Regions from separate parts of the Arthrobacter sp. StoSoilB13 genome, predicted to be linked through region 3. Evidence: riboswitches for the same ligand, from Rfam matches in the RefSeq annotation. Region 3 holds a riboswitch; each other region holds the start of a gene.

Region 1 (3,830 bases), on a different replicon from region 3:
TTGGTGGATTACCTGAGCCCGGTCCTGGATGACCAAGGTGAACTGGAGTTGGTGAAGGCCGGAATCGCGGACGTTCTTGAGCGCGGGAACGGGGCCCGGGAGCAACGCGAAGCAGCAGAGCGTTTCAACAACCGGCAGCATGACGCCCGGAATCCGCCAGGGAGTCCGCCGAGCAGGGAGGCCTTGGGGGCGGTGGTTGGGCATGCGGTGAAGGCGACGATTCGTGGTGCTGCCGCAGATGCACGTAAGGACCCGGCCCCCAACCTGACGGCGCCCATCCTGACGAGGGTCCGCAGGCCTTAGGCTACTGCGGAGTCAGTCCCGTCCCACGTCATCAGGTAAGCCCCCGCCAAGCCCTCGACGAGGTAGAACACGAACGGCGGGATGTCCTTCTTCGCCACAAGGATGGCGCCGTAGATGGGCGCGCTGGCTGCGGCCGTGACTCCGATCCACCGTTTGGTGGGCAAGGAAAGAAGGCTTCCACCGAGCGCAGCCAGGGCAAGGACGTGGAGCCCGGAATAGGCAAGGAAGGGCGCATTCGATCCACGGCCGTAGGCAAAGCGTTCCAGATCCGCGGCCCGGCGGGACAAACTGGAGACAAAGAGCGGAGCACCTGCCAGTAAAGCTGCCGCGGCTGCAACAGCCCAACGCTTCGCCTGTCCGCGCGGAAGACGACGGGCAAAGGCTGCGTATCCCACCGGCACCGCGACTGTTCCAGCAGCAGCGAGGTGCTGACCGATCACCCAGCCACGCTGGCCGGCCTCAAGCATACGAAGACGTTCAGCGGCATCAGGGGTGATGTAGACACGCGATACAGGCGAGATCCCTGCAAACCACACCGCCGTACCGGCAACGATGACTGCTCCGGCACGGCGACGGGGGTGGTTCCCGCTCATGGCAGCAAGGTTAGACCTGTTTGAGGGCCTTCTCCAGATCCAAAATGAGATCGTCCACGTCTTCCAGGCCAACGGACAAACGGACCACGCCGTCGCTCAGCCCAATGGCCGCACGCCCTTCGGGCCCCATGGCCCGGTGGGTGGTGGTGGCCGGGTGCGTGATGAGGGACTTGGAGTCGCCCAGGTTGTTGGAGATGTCGATGACGCGCAGACCGTCCAGCAATGCAAACGCGGCATCCTTGGCCGAACGCCCGGAGGAGGGCAGCAACTCGAAGGTCAGCACGGTACCGCCGGCCTTCATTTGCTTGGCCGCCAGCTCGTACTGAGGGTGCGATTTCAGCAAGGGGTACTTGACCCAGCTGATGGCAGGCTGCTGCTCGAGCCATTCCGCGATTTTCAAAGCAGAAGCCGAGCTGTGGTTCACCCTCAGGCCGATCGTCTCCAGGCCCTTGGTCAACACCCAGGCATTGAAGGCGGAGAGTGAAGGTCCGGTGTGCCGCATCAACTGCTTGACCGGGCCGTCGATGAATTCCTTGGTGCCCAGGATTGCGCCGCCGAGGACACGCCCTTGGCCATCGATGTGCTTGGTTCCGGAGTACACAATGACGTCCGCGCCCAGGTCACCGCAACGCTGGAGCAAGGGAGTGGCAAAGACGTTGTCGACGACGACGGTCGCTCCCGCAGCATGCGCCAGCTCGCTGACGGCGGCGACGTCCACGATTTCCTGCATGGGGTTCGAGGGCGACTCGAAGAACACGGCAGTGGTCGGTTCGGAGAGGGCAGCCCGCCACTGGTCGAGGTCGGGACCGTCGACAAACACGGTCTCTACGCCCCAGCGCGGCAGGATCTCGTTGAGGATCACGAAGCACGAGCCGAACAGGGAACGGGCGGCAACCACGCGATCACCGGCAGCCAGGAGGGCACCCAAGGCGGTGAACACCGCGGACATGCCGGACGCCGTCGCGAAGCATGCCTCGGTTCCTTCGAGCAACCGCAACCGTTCCTGGAACGTGGCCACGGACGGGTTGCCGTAGCGGGAGTAAACGAAGCGTTCGTCCTCGCCGGTGAAGGCGCGTTCGGCGGCGGCAGCGGATTCGTAGACGAAGCCGGAGTTCAGGAAAACGGGTTCGGACGTCTCCTGGAAGTTGGTACGGTCAAGGCCGCCGCGTACTGCCTGGGTGTCAGGGCTCCAGCTGGCGGCATCGGGATTGAAAGTCACTTAGTCGTTCCCCAGGTTGGTTGGCAGGCCGCGGTTCTTCCAGCCGTTGATGGTCCGTTCGCCGTAACGGTCAGGGTCACCTTCGAAGCCCTCAAGCACGTTGTAGGCGGTGAACCCGGCCTGCGTCGCGGCGATGGCGGCCGAGATGGAGCGCTGGCCTGAGCGGCAGATGAAAACGAGTTCCACGCCCTCACCCTCGGGTGCCTGCTGCTGCAGGTCCTCGATGAAGCGGGAGTTGGGAATGCCACCGGCGAGGTTCCACTGAATGAACAAGGGATCATTCTCTGTGGCTTTGGTGTCCGGGATGCCGATGTGGGCCCACTCGGCCTCGGTGCGGACGTCTACCAGGATTGCGCCTTCTTCAAGCTTGGCCCACGCGTCCTGCGGGGTCAGGTCACCTGCGTAACTCATGCGTGTCCCTCGAATGCTTCTTCGTCGTCGTCGTTCTCCAACTGGTCAACAGCATTCGCGACGGCGGCGTCTGCGTTGGCGATGGCAGCGGGCAGGACGACCGCCTGCGCCACGATGACATCCGTGCCATTGAACGTGGCTGCCGGGCTGCCGTGGAGCACGTAGCCGTCGGCGAGGGCCGTGGTGATCCGCTCGCAGAATTCACGGGTATCCGGACCTGTAATCAGGCGGTAGGAGAGTTTTTCTTCAGTGGGTTCAGGCATTGGCTGGTGCTCCTCAGTCACGCTTGCAGTTCGAAGTGTCGATACGCCGAGTAGTCACCTGAGGCACCCCGCCGGAGAGAGGGTTGCCGACCAGCAAGTCAGGGCTTGGCGCTGGTGCTCATTACTCAAGAAAAACGTAACATCCCGCGGCGGCGGCCCGCACTTGCAAGCGGTTACGCGGTCGTCATGTTGCGTAACCGGCCGGTGCTGGAGTAGCAGCCCAAATGTGACGCCCCGGGAGCATAATTGACGCAGTACGACCCCCTGTAACTTCGCAAGAAATCAGGTCGCGGTGAACGGACAAGGCAGCTCTACACTCAAGCCCATGCTGCATTTTGGATGGTTCGTGGGGCACGGTTTTGGTGTCCAGGGATGGGGAACTCCCGGCTACAGCCTGGGCTACGACTGGAAGAAGCCTGCCCTGTATCAAGACGCCGTCCGCGCGTTTGAGCAATCCGGCCTTGACCTCTTCATCATCGAGGACTCCCTTACTGTTCCCGATACCTATGGCGGCACTGCCGAGGTCTCGCTGGCACACGCCTCCTTTGCGCCCAAACATGATCCCTTGGCCCTGGTGCCGTACCTCCTGTCCGCAACCGAGCACCTTGGAATCGTCCCGACGGTCAGCGCATCGTTCTATCCGCCTTTCACTGCGGCCCGCCTCCTGGCCACGCTGCAGCACTTCTCCGAGGGGCAGTTGGGATGGAACGTCGTAACCTCCGGCAGTGACCTCGCCGCGCAGAATTACGGTTTGGACCAGCAGATTGAACACGACCTTCGGTATGAGAAGGCGGAGGAATTCGTCGACGTCGTCCGGAGGCTTTGGCGGAGCTGGGAACCGGACGCCATCCTTGAGGACGTTGAGGCCGGCGTATTCGCCGACCACACCAAAGTGCACCCCATTAACCACCAGGGTGACTTCTTCAAGGTCCGCGGTCCCCTCAACACCGCACCTCTGCCGGAGGAGCCCGTACTGGTGCAGGCCCGGCGCTTCTCCCCGCGGCAAAGCGTTCGCGGGTGGGCATGCAGACGTGGCGATCG
Region 2 (3,830 bases), on a different replicon from region 3:
CGTCGTCTTCGGCGTTGGCCCTGAAGCTGGCAGACGCCCCACCGGGTAGCTGGATCATCGATACCCCCGGTATCCGCTCCTTCGGACTGGCGCACGTGGACCCCGACCGCATCCTGCATTCCTTCCCCGACCTGGAACCGGGCACAGAAGCTTGTGAACGCGGTTGCAAGCACGATGCCGGCGCCATCAATTGCGGACTTGATGCCTGGGTGAACGAGGGACACGCGGGTCCTTCCGGAGTGGCCCGTTTGTCTTCGCTCCGGCGGCTGCTGGGCGCGGACCCGCGTTTGGAAGCGAAAGAGACCAAGGAATTGGGTACGGTCAACTAAGTGTCGGCGCAAGGCGATCCAACTGCAGGGAACGTTTCACGATAGTTTGGTGGCATGACCCAACCCGTTTCCAGCTACAACGACGACCTGCGACTGGCCCACGTGCTGGCGGATTCCGTGGACGCCCAAACCATGGACCGCTTCAAGGCCTTGGATCTGCAGGTCGAGACCAAGCCTGACCTCACGCCCGTGACGGATGCCGACAAGGCTGCGGAAGAAGCCATCCGCGGCCAATTGTCACGCTCGCGCCCCCGTGACGCCGTCCTCGGCGAGGAGTTCGGCAGCAGCGGCCACGGCTCCCGGCGTTGGATCATCGACCCCATCGACGGCACCAAGAACTTTGTTCGGGGCGTTCCCGTGTGGGCTACCCTGATCGCGCTCGTTGACGAAGGCGAGCCCGTCGTTGGAGTTGTCAGCGCCCCCGCGCTGGGCAAGCGTTGGTGGGCAGCAAAGGACATGGGCGCCTACATGGGCCGCTCCCTGGCATCAGCCACCCGGCTCAGGGTGTCCAACGTTTCGCGGTTGGCCGATGCTTCAATGTCATATTCCAGCCTCTCCGGTTGGAAGGAGCGCGGCAATCTGGACGAGTTCCTGGGGTTGACGGAAGACATCTGGCGCACGCGCGCCTATGGCGACTTCTGGTCCTATTGCCTGGTAGCCGAGGGGGCTGTTGACATCGCCTGCGAGCCAGAGCTGAATCTTTACGACATGGCAGCACTGGTTCCCATCGTGACGGAAGCCGGCGGCCGCTTCACCTCATTGGAAGGCGAGGACGGCCCCTTCGGCGGCAACGCCCTGGCCACCAACTCCATCCTCCACTCGGAGGTCCTCAAGCGGCTAAACCCTGCCCTGGATGACCTCCTCTGACCCGGCGGACCAACAAGCCAACCGGCTGTGCATAGAATTTTCGACGGCGGAAGCCTCCTTTTCGGGGCATCCGCCGTCTTTTCTTCGCCCAAAACCCGGTTTCCGGACACGTCGTAACAATCTGCTTAACAAAGCGAATCGACTTTGGAGCAGGCCAGATGCGTGGCCTAACCTCTTTACAGGTCACGAGTGCCAGCGCTAAACCCCGGTTTGCTGGCCGGCAACCCTCCATTCGCGGTGGGGTGCCCCGGGTGACGACCTGGCCGGTCCGGAACGGATACGGCAAGCGCGGATCCCCATAGGGGGTCCCTCTTGAGTGAGGTCCCATGAGCACTGCTACGTTCAACTCCACCGTTCTGCCGTCCCTTGCGGTCGAAGAAGCAGCGCACGAAGCCGCTGCGGGCAGGCCCCTGGCCGCCGTCACAGGCGCGGAGCTGCAAGCTCCCCTGATCCAGGGTGGCCATGTCCGCTACGCCAACCTCGACTACGGAGCATCCGCTCCCGCGTTGACCATCGTTTCTGCGTATCTCAACGAGATCCTCCCCTACTACGCCAGTGTCCACCGCGGCGCGGGCTACGCTTCCCAGATCAGCACCTCGGTCTACGAGAACTCCCGCGACATCGTCCGTGAATTCGTTGGCGGCCGTCCGGATGATTCCGTCATCTTCACCCGGAACACCACGGACTCGCTGAACCTGTTGGCGGGCTGCCTCCCGCAACTCGACGGTAAGCCAACTGGCGAGGTCCTTTACCTGGACATCGAGCACCATGCCAATCTTCTTCCCTGGCAGGGCGTCCCTCACCGCAGTGTCGTAGCTGCTTCGACACTGACCGCTACCTTGGCCAAGCTCCGCGAGGAACTCAGCCAAGGCGGCGTATCTCTGCTGGCGGTCACCGGTGCCTCGAACGTGACCGGTGAAATCCTGCCGATCGCCGAACTCGCAGCACTTGCACACGAATACGGTGCCAGGATTGTGGTGGACGCCGCGCAGCTTGCCCCCCACCGCCGCATCAACATCGCCGCCACAGACGTCGACTACATCGTGTTCTCCGGCCATAAGCTCTACGCTCCGTTCGGCGCCGGAGTCGTTGTGGGCCGTCCCGACTGGCTCGACGCCGGTACTCCCCACCTTGCCGGCGGAGGCGCTGTTCGTGAGGCGCGCCTGGACTCGGTCAGCTGGGCCCTCAGGTCCCGCCCGCCACGAGGGCGGCTCCCCCAACGTCCTCGGTGCGGCAACATTGGCCCGGGCGACGCAGGTGCTCGCCGGCTTGGATCAGGATGCCTGGCATGCCCATGAAGCTGGAATCCGCTCCTACCTCGTACAGGGACTTGAAGCAATCGACGGCGTGACGGTCCACCGGATCTTCAGCGACTCCGAGGACACCATCGGCGTGGTTAATTTCTCGGTGGAAGGATTCGACGCCGGACTGGTCGCCGCATACCTCGCCGCCGAACACGGTGTAGGACTTCGTGACGGCCGCTTCTGCGCCCATCCCCTCCTCAAGCGGCTGGGCCTGCCGTCCGGCTCACTGCGAGCCAGCTTCGGCGTGGGCTCCCGCCTGGAGGATGCCACACGGCTGCTGGCTGGTATCGAGGAACTCAAGCGCACGGGTCTCGGCTGGGACTATGTAGTGGACGAAGGCCGCTGGGTGCCGGCCAACGACCACCGCAGCTACCCGGAGTGGGCACCAAACACGCCCGGCACCGCAGGGGCTGCACCCTGCACTATTGACTGACACAGCACGATTGACTGGAACAGCACGGTTGCTGATGTACACGTACTGTGCGGTAAATTCGTAGGGTAACCGGCGTTCGCGGTAAAGGAGTCTGTGCGTGGCCGTGCCTTCCCGTAGTGTTTCCGGCGGAAGTGTTTCCGGCAGCGCTGGCAGGCCAGGTGGTCCCAAGCTGCATGCCACGCGCCGCCACGAACTGGGCCAGAGCTTCCAGGACGGCGGCGAACACTACGATCGCGTTCGGCCCGGCTATCCCACAGACTCAGTGGTTTGGCTTCTTCCTCCTGGAGCGAAGTCCGCCGCGGATATTGGTGCAGGCACAGGAAAATTCACGGCACTGCTCGTGGAACGCGGCCTGCAGGTGGCCGCCGTCGATCCTTCCACAGACATGCTGGAGCAACTTCGAAAGTCCTATCCCGGCGTTCAGGCGTTGGAGGGTACGGCCGAGGCAACAGGGTTGACGGACTCAGCATTCGACGTCGTCAGCGTTGCCCAGGCCTGGCACTGGTGTGACCCGCTCAAGGCCAGCACGGAGATCGCCCGCATCCTTCGCCCCCACGGAGTTCTTGGCCTGGTATGGAACCAACTGGACACCTCTGTGCCCTGGGTCCATCGGCTATCACGCATCATGCACGCCGGAGATGTGCACAAGCCCGGCTTCCGGCCAGTTATCGGACCGGAATTCACGGACTTGGAGAGCCATCTCACCAGCTGGGAGGACGCCGTGTCTCCGGAGGACATCATGGAGCTCACGAAATCGCGCAGCTACTACCTCCGCGCCAATGAAGCCACCCGCGCAAAGGTCATGGGCAACCTGGCGTGGTACCTCTACGATCATCTCGGCCATGCCCCTGGACAACGACTGGGATTGCCGTACGTGACGACTACCTGGCGGGCCCG
Region 3 (3,830 bases):
GTCCAGCACACCCTTGAGCCCCTGGTGCCCAAGCCCCTGCCGGTCCGCACCTGGCGCGAGGCCCGATCCTCGGATCTGGTGTGGGCCCGCGAGTACTTTGTTCCGTGGGTTATCCGCAGGTTGCGGCATCGATCCTCCGGTGACGGCATTACCCCCAAACGCCCGACGCCGGGACCGGTCTTCGGCCCCAACGGCACCATGCTGCCGCGCGGCTGAGCTGATGGGACTGCGGCCGGGAGGATTCGATGCAGCCTAACAATGTTGTCCCCCTGCGCCTGCGCCGTCAGCAGCTGCGGGCTCCCTACGGCGAAAACGTTGATGATGTTCTGCGCAACCTCCTGGCGGTGCAGTCGCAGGAATTTCCGTATGCCAGGTGGAGCCTCGCCCAAAGGGCGGTCGGGAGCACTGCCGATGAGGTGGAGCAGGCGGTGGCTGACGGCAGGATCCTCCGGACGCATATCCTGCGGCCGACGTGGCATTTTGTGCACCGTGACGACCTCGGCTGGTTGATGGGTTTGTCTGCAGATCGCCTTCATCAAGGCAACAAGGGCATGTACCGGCAGGCGGGAGTTGATGAGCACGCAGCCGCCCGCAGTGGGCACATCCTTGCCGAAGCGGTGGCCGGTGGAGCCCACAAAACACGCGAAGAACTAGCCGGAATACTGGAAAAGGCGGGGCTCCCCGGCAAAGGCCTTGGCTTCGTTTACCACCTCATGCACGCCGAGATCAGCAAAATCCTGGTGAGCGGCAGCCCGGTCCGTTCTGCAGGGGGTGCACTGAAACAGACATACGCCTTGTTCGAGGAACGTGTGCCCGACGGCAATACGTCCCTGATGGAGGACGGCGACCGCGAATGGGCCTTGGGCCAGCTGGCCCTGCGGTACTTCAGCAGCCGGGGACCTGCCACCATCAAGGACTGTGCCGCGTGGTCCGGACTGACCATCAAGGATGTACGGCTTGGCTTGCAGGTAGCTGAAGAGTCCGTTCCGGGCGCCTTGGCAACCGTGGCGGTCGACGGCTTGGACTTCTACTTGCCAGCAGAAGATGTGGAGGCACTTGCAGCGACTCCCCCACCAGGTGACGATGGGCCAGGACTTCCCCGTGTCGATCTCATCCAGTGCTACGACGAGTACGTGATGGGCTATTCACAATCGAGGCACTACCTCGGCGGCAGGGCGCCCTATTTCCCCGAGGGCGATGCTCCAATTCACGTGGTGTTGCTCGATGGCAGGTTGACCGGATGGTGGCGCCACAGCTTCTCGGGTGGGATCTGCGAACTCGACATCAGAATGAACAGGCCACTCACAACAGCCGAACAACAAGCTTTGGAGGCAGAAGTGGAACGCTACGGGAGGTTCCTGGGCATGGAGACAAAGCTGGTGTGAAACTGCGGGACTAAGCTGGGTTAAGACCTAGGAGGCCTGCACCGTGAACAATCTGATCTTCTGGATCATCGTCTGCTCGTGGCTGATTCCCATGGGGATACGCATGTACAACAAGTCCCGGGCGCGGCGGCTCCAGGACCGCAATTTCCCGGGCCCGAATTATCCGGGCCCCGGCTATCCCCCGCAGAATCTTCCGGGACCGGGTTACCCGCAGCCGAATTATCCGGGCTATCCCACGCAGCCCACCACCATCCGCCCTGCCGATGCCCCACCGCCGCCAGGACCGGCGTCGAACGCTTCTTCACCTACGTTTCCGAGCCACCGCGGCTCTGAGCAGCAAGGCTTCCGCGCGCGCAAGCTGGCCGAACTGGACCTCAAGTTCAGCAACGGCGAAATTGCCATGGAGGATTACATGAAGCAGCGCGGCGACATCATGAACGGCTGAGCCGGCTTAGGCGAAGAAGGCCTCGCGAAGCTGCTTCGATAGTTGGCCGATTTCGGTCAGGAAGCCATCGTGGCCGATGGGGGCCTCGATCACGTGGACGGGCACATTGCCTGGCAGGTTTTGCGCCAGTTCCACTGACTGGGCCGGAAAATAGAGGCGGTCGGAATCGACGGCTGCCACAAAGAATTCAGCAGTGGCGGCAGCCAAGGCTTCCTTCAAGGTGCCCCGGCCCCGTCTGATGTCGTGGGACATCAGCGCCTCGGTGATGGCGATGTAACTGTTCGCATCGAACCGGCGCACCAGCTTGGTGCCTTGGTGGTCGAGGTAGCTTTCCACTTGGTAGCGGCCACGCTCCCCCAGGACCGCAGCGGCCAGGGGCGTCTCCTGGTGCTGGGCTTCCCGGCCGAAGCGGACATCAAGCTCCAGCGCTGACCGGTACGTGATGTGCGCTATCCGTCGGGCCAGGGCAAGGCCTGCCTCAGGAGTTGGTCCACCGTAGTAATCGCCGTTGTTGAAGTTCGGGTCCTGGCGGATGGCGAGCGTCTGCGACTGGGCGAAAGCAATTTGCTCGGCTGTGCTGTAGGCGCCCACAGAAATAACCGCGCACCGCTGAACACGCTCAGGGAAGGTGACCGCCCACTCAAGTGCCCGCGCCCCACCCATGGAACCGCCAAGGACTGCGTGCCATGCCTTGATCCCCAAGGCATCCGCGAGCCGGGCTTCAGCCACCGTGCTGTCGCGCAAGGTGATCAGTGGGAAGCGGGATCCCCAGGGCCGTCCGTCCGGCGCCTCTGACGATGGGCCCGTGCTGCCGTAACAGCCGCCGACAATGTTGATGGAGATAACGAAGAACCGGTTGGTGTCGATCGTCGCGCCGGGACCAACGAGTTGCTCCCACCAGCCTTCCTCATCAGTAGCACCGCGGGCCACATGCGTGCTGCCCGTCAGTGCGTGCTGAACCAGGACTGCGTTGGACGCATCCGCATTCAACTGCCCCCAGGTTTCGTAGGCAAGCACAACATCCGGGAGAAAACCGCCGGCTTCAAGTTCCAGTGAACCTACGCCGGCGTACTTGACCGTCCCGTCTTCTTTGCCCGGTTTGGGGGGTGCTGTAGCAGTAATGGTCATTCCTTTGACACCTAACCTCGCGCTTGCCTGCCGCCTTGCGTGCGACAGGCCAGGTCTTCACCCGGGGCACCCCACCGCGGAGGAGGGTTGCCGGCCAGCAAGCCGGGGCTGTCGCTGGCACTCATGACCTAATACGTAGAGTCTAGGAAAAATACCGCTGTCTTGGCGAAGAATGTGACAGCTGTGTGACGGTTTGGCGCCGCTTCGTTCAGGAACACGCACCGCGAAGGGCCGCCCGGCGAATTTTCGACGGCGGGCGGCCGCTCCCCCAGCAGCGCGATTAAGCGCCTTTGGCAGCCCGGAAACCGGCCTCAAGATCAGCAATAATGTCGTCCACGTGCTCTATTCCCACGGAGAGGCGGACAAGGCCTGGATTCACGCCCGCAACCAGCTGCTGTTCGACCGTGAGCTGGCTGTGGGTAGTCGACGCCGGGTGGATAACCAGCGAGCGGACGTCACCGATGTTGGCAACATGGGAGTGCAACTCCAGGCCGTCCACGAATCGCTTGCCGGCCTCGACGCCACCCTTGATGTTGAATGCCACCACTGCACCGGTACCCCTTGGCCCGTACTTACGGCCGCGGTCGTACCAAGGGCTGGACGGCAGGCCCGCAAAGGCAACCGATTCGACGTCGTCATGGGCTTCCAGCCATTCAGCCACTTTGGTGGCGTTCGAGACGTGACGCTCGACGCGCAGGCTCAGGGTTTCCAGGGCCCCTGGGCGATGAGGAAGGCGTTGAACGGGGAAACCGCCGAACCCAGATCGCGCAGCAACTGCACGCGCGCCTTGAGAATGTAGGAGAGGTTGGCTCCGAGCGCGCCATCCTTGCCAAGGTCCCGGGCGTAAACGAGTCCGTTGTAGCTGGGGTCCG
Region 4 (3,830 bases), 500 kb from region 3:
CAGCAATAGTAGCGGGACCAGGGGCCGCTGGAGCCCTCAACAGCCCGAGGATGACCAAAGCCCCTTGACTGTTACTCCCATCACAACATATCCTCATAGGCAACAAGTGTTGTCTGTGAGGCACAACACGATCCCCAATCTCCCATCACCAGCACGGAGACTTCGACGCTTCCCAGGCGTATCGTCGAAAACCCAACCTCCGTGCACCAGCTCCAAGGAGCCACTCATGGACTCATCGTTCATAAACATCGCCATTGTGGTGGTGTACCTGCTTGCCATGCTTGCATTCGGCTGGTGGGGCAAGTCCCGCACCAAGAACAACAGCGACTTCCTGGTGGCCGGCCGCCGCCTTGGACCTTTCCTTTACACGGGCACCATGGCCGCAGTTGTCCTCGGTGGCGCATCCACCGTCGGCGGTGTCGGCCTGGGCTACAAGTTCGGCATCTCAGGTATGTGGCTGGTAGTCGCAATCGGCGCCGGCGTCCTCCTCCTGAGCCTGCTCTTCGCCGGCACCATCCAGCGCCTGAAGATCTACACGGTCTCCCAAATGCTGAGCCTTCGCTACGGCAGCAAGGCCACGCAGACCTCCGGAATCGTCATGCTGGCCTACACCCTCATGCTTTGTGCCACATCCACCGGCGCCTACGCCACCATCTTCGTGGTCCTCTTCGACTGGGAACGCTGGATGGCGATCGCCGTCGGCGGTGCAATTGTGCTTGTTTACTCGACCATCGGTGGCATGTGGTCCATCACCTTGGCCGACCAGGTCCAGTTCATCATCAAGACCGTGGGCATCTTCTTCCTGATGCTCCCGTTCGTCATGAACGCGGCCGGAGGACTGGACGGCATCCGTGAGCGCGTCGAGGCGAGCTTCTTCCAGATCGACGGAATCGGCGTCCAGACGATCATCACCTACTTCGTCGTGTACACACTCGGACTCCTGATCGGCCAGGACATCTGGCAGCGCGTCTTCACGGCCAAGACTCCCAAGGTTGCACGCTGGGGTGGAGCGACCGCCGGCGTTTACTGCATCCTCTACGGTGTGGCCGGTGCCTTGATCGGCCTGGCCGCCCGGGTGGCGCTCCCCAACATTGATGTCGCCAACCTCGGCAAGGACGTGGTCTACGCCGAGGTGGCAACCCACATCCTGCCCATCGGCATCGGCGGCCTGGTCATGGCCGCAGCTGTTGCAGCCATGATGTCCACCGCTTCAGGTGCCCTGATTGCCGCCGCCACGGTGGCCCGCGCAGATGTTGTTCCGTTCGTGGCCAGCTGGTTCGGCAAGACCATCAACACGGACGACACCGAAAACCCCGAGCACGACGTCAAAGCCAACCGTTACTGGGTTCTTGGCCTGGGCATCGTCGCGGTGTTGATCTCCATGGCCGCGCAGGACGTGGTTGTTGCCCTCACCATTGCTTACGACATCCTTGTGGGCGGCCTCCTCGTCGCGATTCTTGGCGGCCTGGTGTGGAAGCGCGGCACTGGTATCGCTGCTGCATGGTCCATGGCAGTGGGCTCGGTATTGACGTTGGCCTTGTTGATTCTGTTCGCCACTGGAGTCATTCCAAGCGTCGACGGCGTCTACGCCAACGAGCCCATCTACTACGGCCTCGCGGCCTCGTTCGTCGCCTACGTGGTGATTTCCCTCCTCACGCCGCCCACCGAACCCGAAGTCCGGGCCGCTTGGGAAAAGCGCGTGGCCGGAGCGGTATCTGACGAATTGCCCTTGGAAGCCCACCCCGTCAGCAGCCACAACGCCAGCTAACGGCCCAGGGCCGCAAGGCATCAGGTAAGAACTGAACTGAGCAATGGTCGACGGCGGCGCCGCCCCTTCCCGGGGCAGCGCCGCCGTTGCGCTGTGCGGGGGCGAGCGGATCCGAGGGCCACACTTCTCCCGGACAGCACTCCTCCAGTACAGTGGTCCCAGCTTCAAGAGAGGTGGCGCCAAGCTCCGACTGGCCACACACCAACCCCATGTTCACGGGTGGTTCGGATGAGGAAGCGGCCCGCCCCGGACCAGAGACAACCGAGCGGGCAAGAGCACTCCCCAAAGGAGCAGTCCTTGCCGTACCAAGGCGTTACCACCCCAAGCCAAAGCAGCCCCACCAAAACCGAAGCGCCCACTGTTCCGGTGATTCCCGGCGTCGACCTTGTCCTTGGGACGGTGACCCTGTTCCTGAACGGTGGGCTGGCCCGGTTCCGGCACCCCGAAGCGCGCCTGTTGGCGCATGCCCTTGCCCAGGCTGTGCGTCCATCGCGGTGGTGTGAATCGTCGAGGACGTTGACGGTGACTGTTGCAGCGCTCGGGCGTCCGGCGGGACTGGAGCGGCATTTCACCTTCGGTGAAGATGGCCCTGCCTAAGAAACGGTCCTAGAATTCCTCGTCTTCTTCCCCGCGGAATTCTTCGGTTTCATCCAGGGGGACAACCCGCTCGTCGTCATCCGGGACGTCGATTTCCTCCACCCAGGGTTCGTCGACTTCCTGGTCATCGCTGTAGTCGTAGGCGGGATCCGACTCGATGGTCTCCCGTTCGGGGTGGTTGGCGTGCGGTTCGGTGGTGTCCATGCTGCAACCTCCGTCTGGTGGGCTGGCAAGCAGCCTGCTGACCGAGTGCGGGGAGGGCCCCCGCCCCTGTCCTTCCATCTGAGCACTGTGCCTGAAGAGGGTCAAGGCAACGGCCCACATGGACCCAGGGAAAGGCTCCAGGCAGAGGATTGCAGCTTCGAAAATTAAGGCATGCCGAACATTCCAACTAAGGAATACCGGCCAAAAATCCGCGCCGATAAGCGGTACAGTGGGCGTGCAATGGGGCCGCAACTACCCCACCCAGCACAGGAGAAAAAGTGCAGAAGCACCAGGAATCCCACGGTTCGTCGAGCCCCGCTCCGGACCCCGCCCCCGGATCCGGAACACCGTCCCAACCAGCCCGGCCCACACCGGCGGACATCAGGCGCTGGCGTCAATACCTGGCCGACGAGCGTGCCGAAGCCGCCGTCTACCGGGAACTCGCCCAGCGTCGTGACGGCGAAGAACGGCAGATCCTGCTCGCCCTGGCCGAGGCCGAGAGACGGCACGAGGCACACTGGCTCAAGCTCTTGGGAGAACACGCCGGAATGCCGAAGGGAGCTTCCACCCGCAGCCAGCTGCTGGGCTTCCTGGCCCGGCACTTTGGTTCCGTGTTCGTCCTCGCGTTGGCGCAGCGCGCGGAAGGCCGCTCCCCCTACGGAGCCGAACCTGCCGCGACTCCAGCCATGGTTGCCGACGAACAAATCCACGAAGAAGTTGTCAGGGGCCTTGCCACCCGTGGCCGCAACAGGCTCTCCGGTACCTTCCGTGCTGCTGTTTTTGGCGCCAACGATGGCCTGGTGAGCAACCTTTCACTGGTTATGGGTATGGCAGCAACCGGCGTTCCCAGCCCGGTGGTCCTCATGAGTGGCGTGGCCGGTTTGCTGGCCGGCGCCCTGTCCATGGGTGCTGGCGAGTACGTTTCGGTCCGCTCGCAGCGGGAGTTGCTCAGCGCCACGCTGCCCACGCAGGCAACCCTCACAGCCGCCCCTTCTTTGGACATCGAGCACAACGAGCTTGTGCTGGTGTACTTGGCCCGCGGCATGACCCGTGAGGCAGCCGAGCACCGTGCCGCCGAACGCATGGGACTCTTCAGCTGCGACTGCGATCCCAGCCTCTCCTTGCAACCGGAGAAGGAGCAACCCGCTGACAACCACGAAACCGTGGGGTCTGCCTGGGGCGCTGCGATGTCCAGCTTCTGCTTCTTCGCCTCGGGTGCGATCGTGCCCATCCTTCCGTTTATTTTCGGCATGACGGGTAT

What was found. A riboswitch is a leader RNA that binds a small molecule or an ion and turns the genes downstream of it on or off. The one in region 3 is predicted to bind S-adenosylmethionine.
Region 1: linked by a shared signal. The riboswitch ahead of LDP01_RS11665 (DUF1737 domain-containing protein) and the one ahead of metX (homoserine O-acetyltransferase MetX) in region 3 are both predicted to bind S-adenosylmethionine.
Region 2: linked by a shared signal. The riboswitch ahead of LDP01_RS06425 (aminotransferase class V-fold PLP-dependent enzyme) and the one ahead of metX (homoserine O-acetyltransferase MetX) in region 3 are both predicted to bind S-adenosylmethionine.
Region 4: linked by a shared signal. The riboswitch ahead of LDP01_RS15355 (hypothetical protein) and the one ahead of metX (homoserine O-acetyltransferase MetX) in region 3 are both predicted to bind S-adenosylmethionine.

The regions. Positions count from the first base shown of each region.
Region 1 covers NZ_AP024647.1:2,481,349-2,485,178, reverse strand. Annotated here, with positions in the region: gene LDP01_RS11685 (glutamate--cysteine ligase 2) at 1-303, shown strand, start outside; gene LDP01_RS11680 (hypothetical protein) at 300-896, opposite strand; gene LDP01_RS11675 (O-succinylhomoserine sulfhydrylase) at 907-2,115, opposite strand; gene LDP01_RS11670 (rhodanese-like domain-containing protein) at 2,116-2,526, opposite strand; gene LDP01_RS11665 (DUF1737 domain-containing protein) at 2,523-2,789, opposite strand; SAM riboswitch class IV at 2,804-2,915, opposite strand; gene LDP01_RS23430 (LLM class flavin-dependent oxidoreductase) at 3,115-3,830, shown strand, end outside; gene LDP01_RS23425 (LLM class oxidoreductase) at 3,821-3,830, shown strand, end outside.
Region 2 covers NZ_AP024647.1:1,359,227-1,363,056, forward strand. Annotated here, with positions in the region: gene rsgA (ribosome small subunit-dependent GTPase A) at 1-329, shown strand, start outside; gene hisN (histidinol-phosphatase) at 384-1,196, shown strand; SAM riboswitch class IV at 1,378-1,491, shown strand; partial or broken gene LDP01_RS06425 (aminotransferase class V-fold PLP-dependent enzyme) at 1,523-2,933, shown strand; gene LDP01_RS06430 (class I SAM-dependent methyltransferase) at 3,037-3,830, shown strand, end outside.
Region 3 covers NZ_AP024648.1:1,168,594-1,172,423, reverse strand. Annotated here, with positions in the region: gene LDP01_RS17610 (SGNH/GDSL hydrolase family protein) at 1-216, shown strand, start outside; gene LDP01_RS17605 (winged helix DNA-binding domain-containing protein) at 246-1,385, shown strand; gene LDP01_RS17600 (hypothetical protein) at 1,429-1,830, shown strand; gene metX (homoserine O-acetyltransferase MetX) at 1,837-2,958, opposite strand; SAM riboswitch class IV at 2,973-3,087, opposite strand; partial or broken gene LDP01_RS17590 (bifunctional o-acetylhomoserine/o-acetylserine sulfhydrylase) at 3,239-3,830, opposite strand, start outside.
Region 4 covers NZ_AP024648.1:665,785-669,614, reverse strand. Annotated here, with positions in the region: gene LDP01_RS15360 (sodium:solute symporter family protein) at 227-1,768, shown strand; SAM riboswitch class IV at 1,931-2,050, shown strand; gene LDP01_RS15355 (hypothetical protein) at 2,066-2,365, shown strand; gene LDP01_RS15350 (hypothetical protein) at 2,375-2,569, opposite strand; gene LDP01_RS15345 (VIT1/CCC1 transporter family protein) at 2,848-3,830, shown strand, end outside.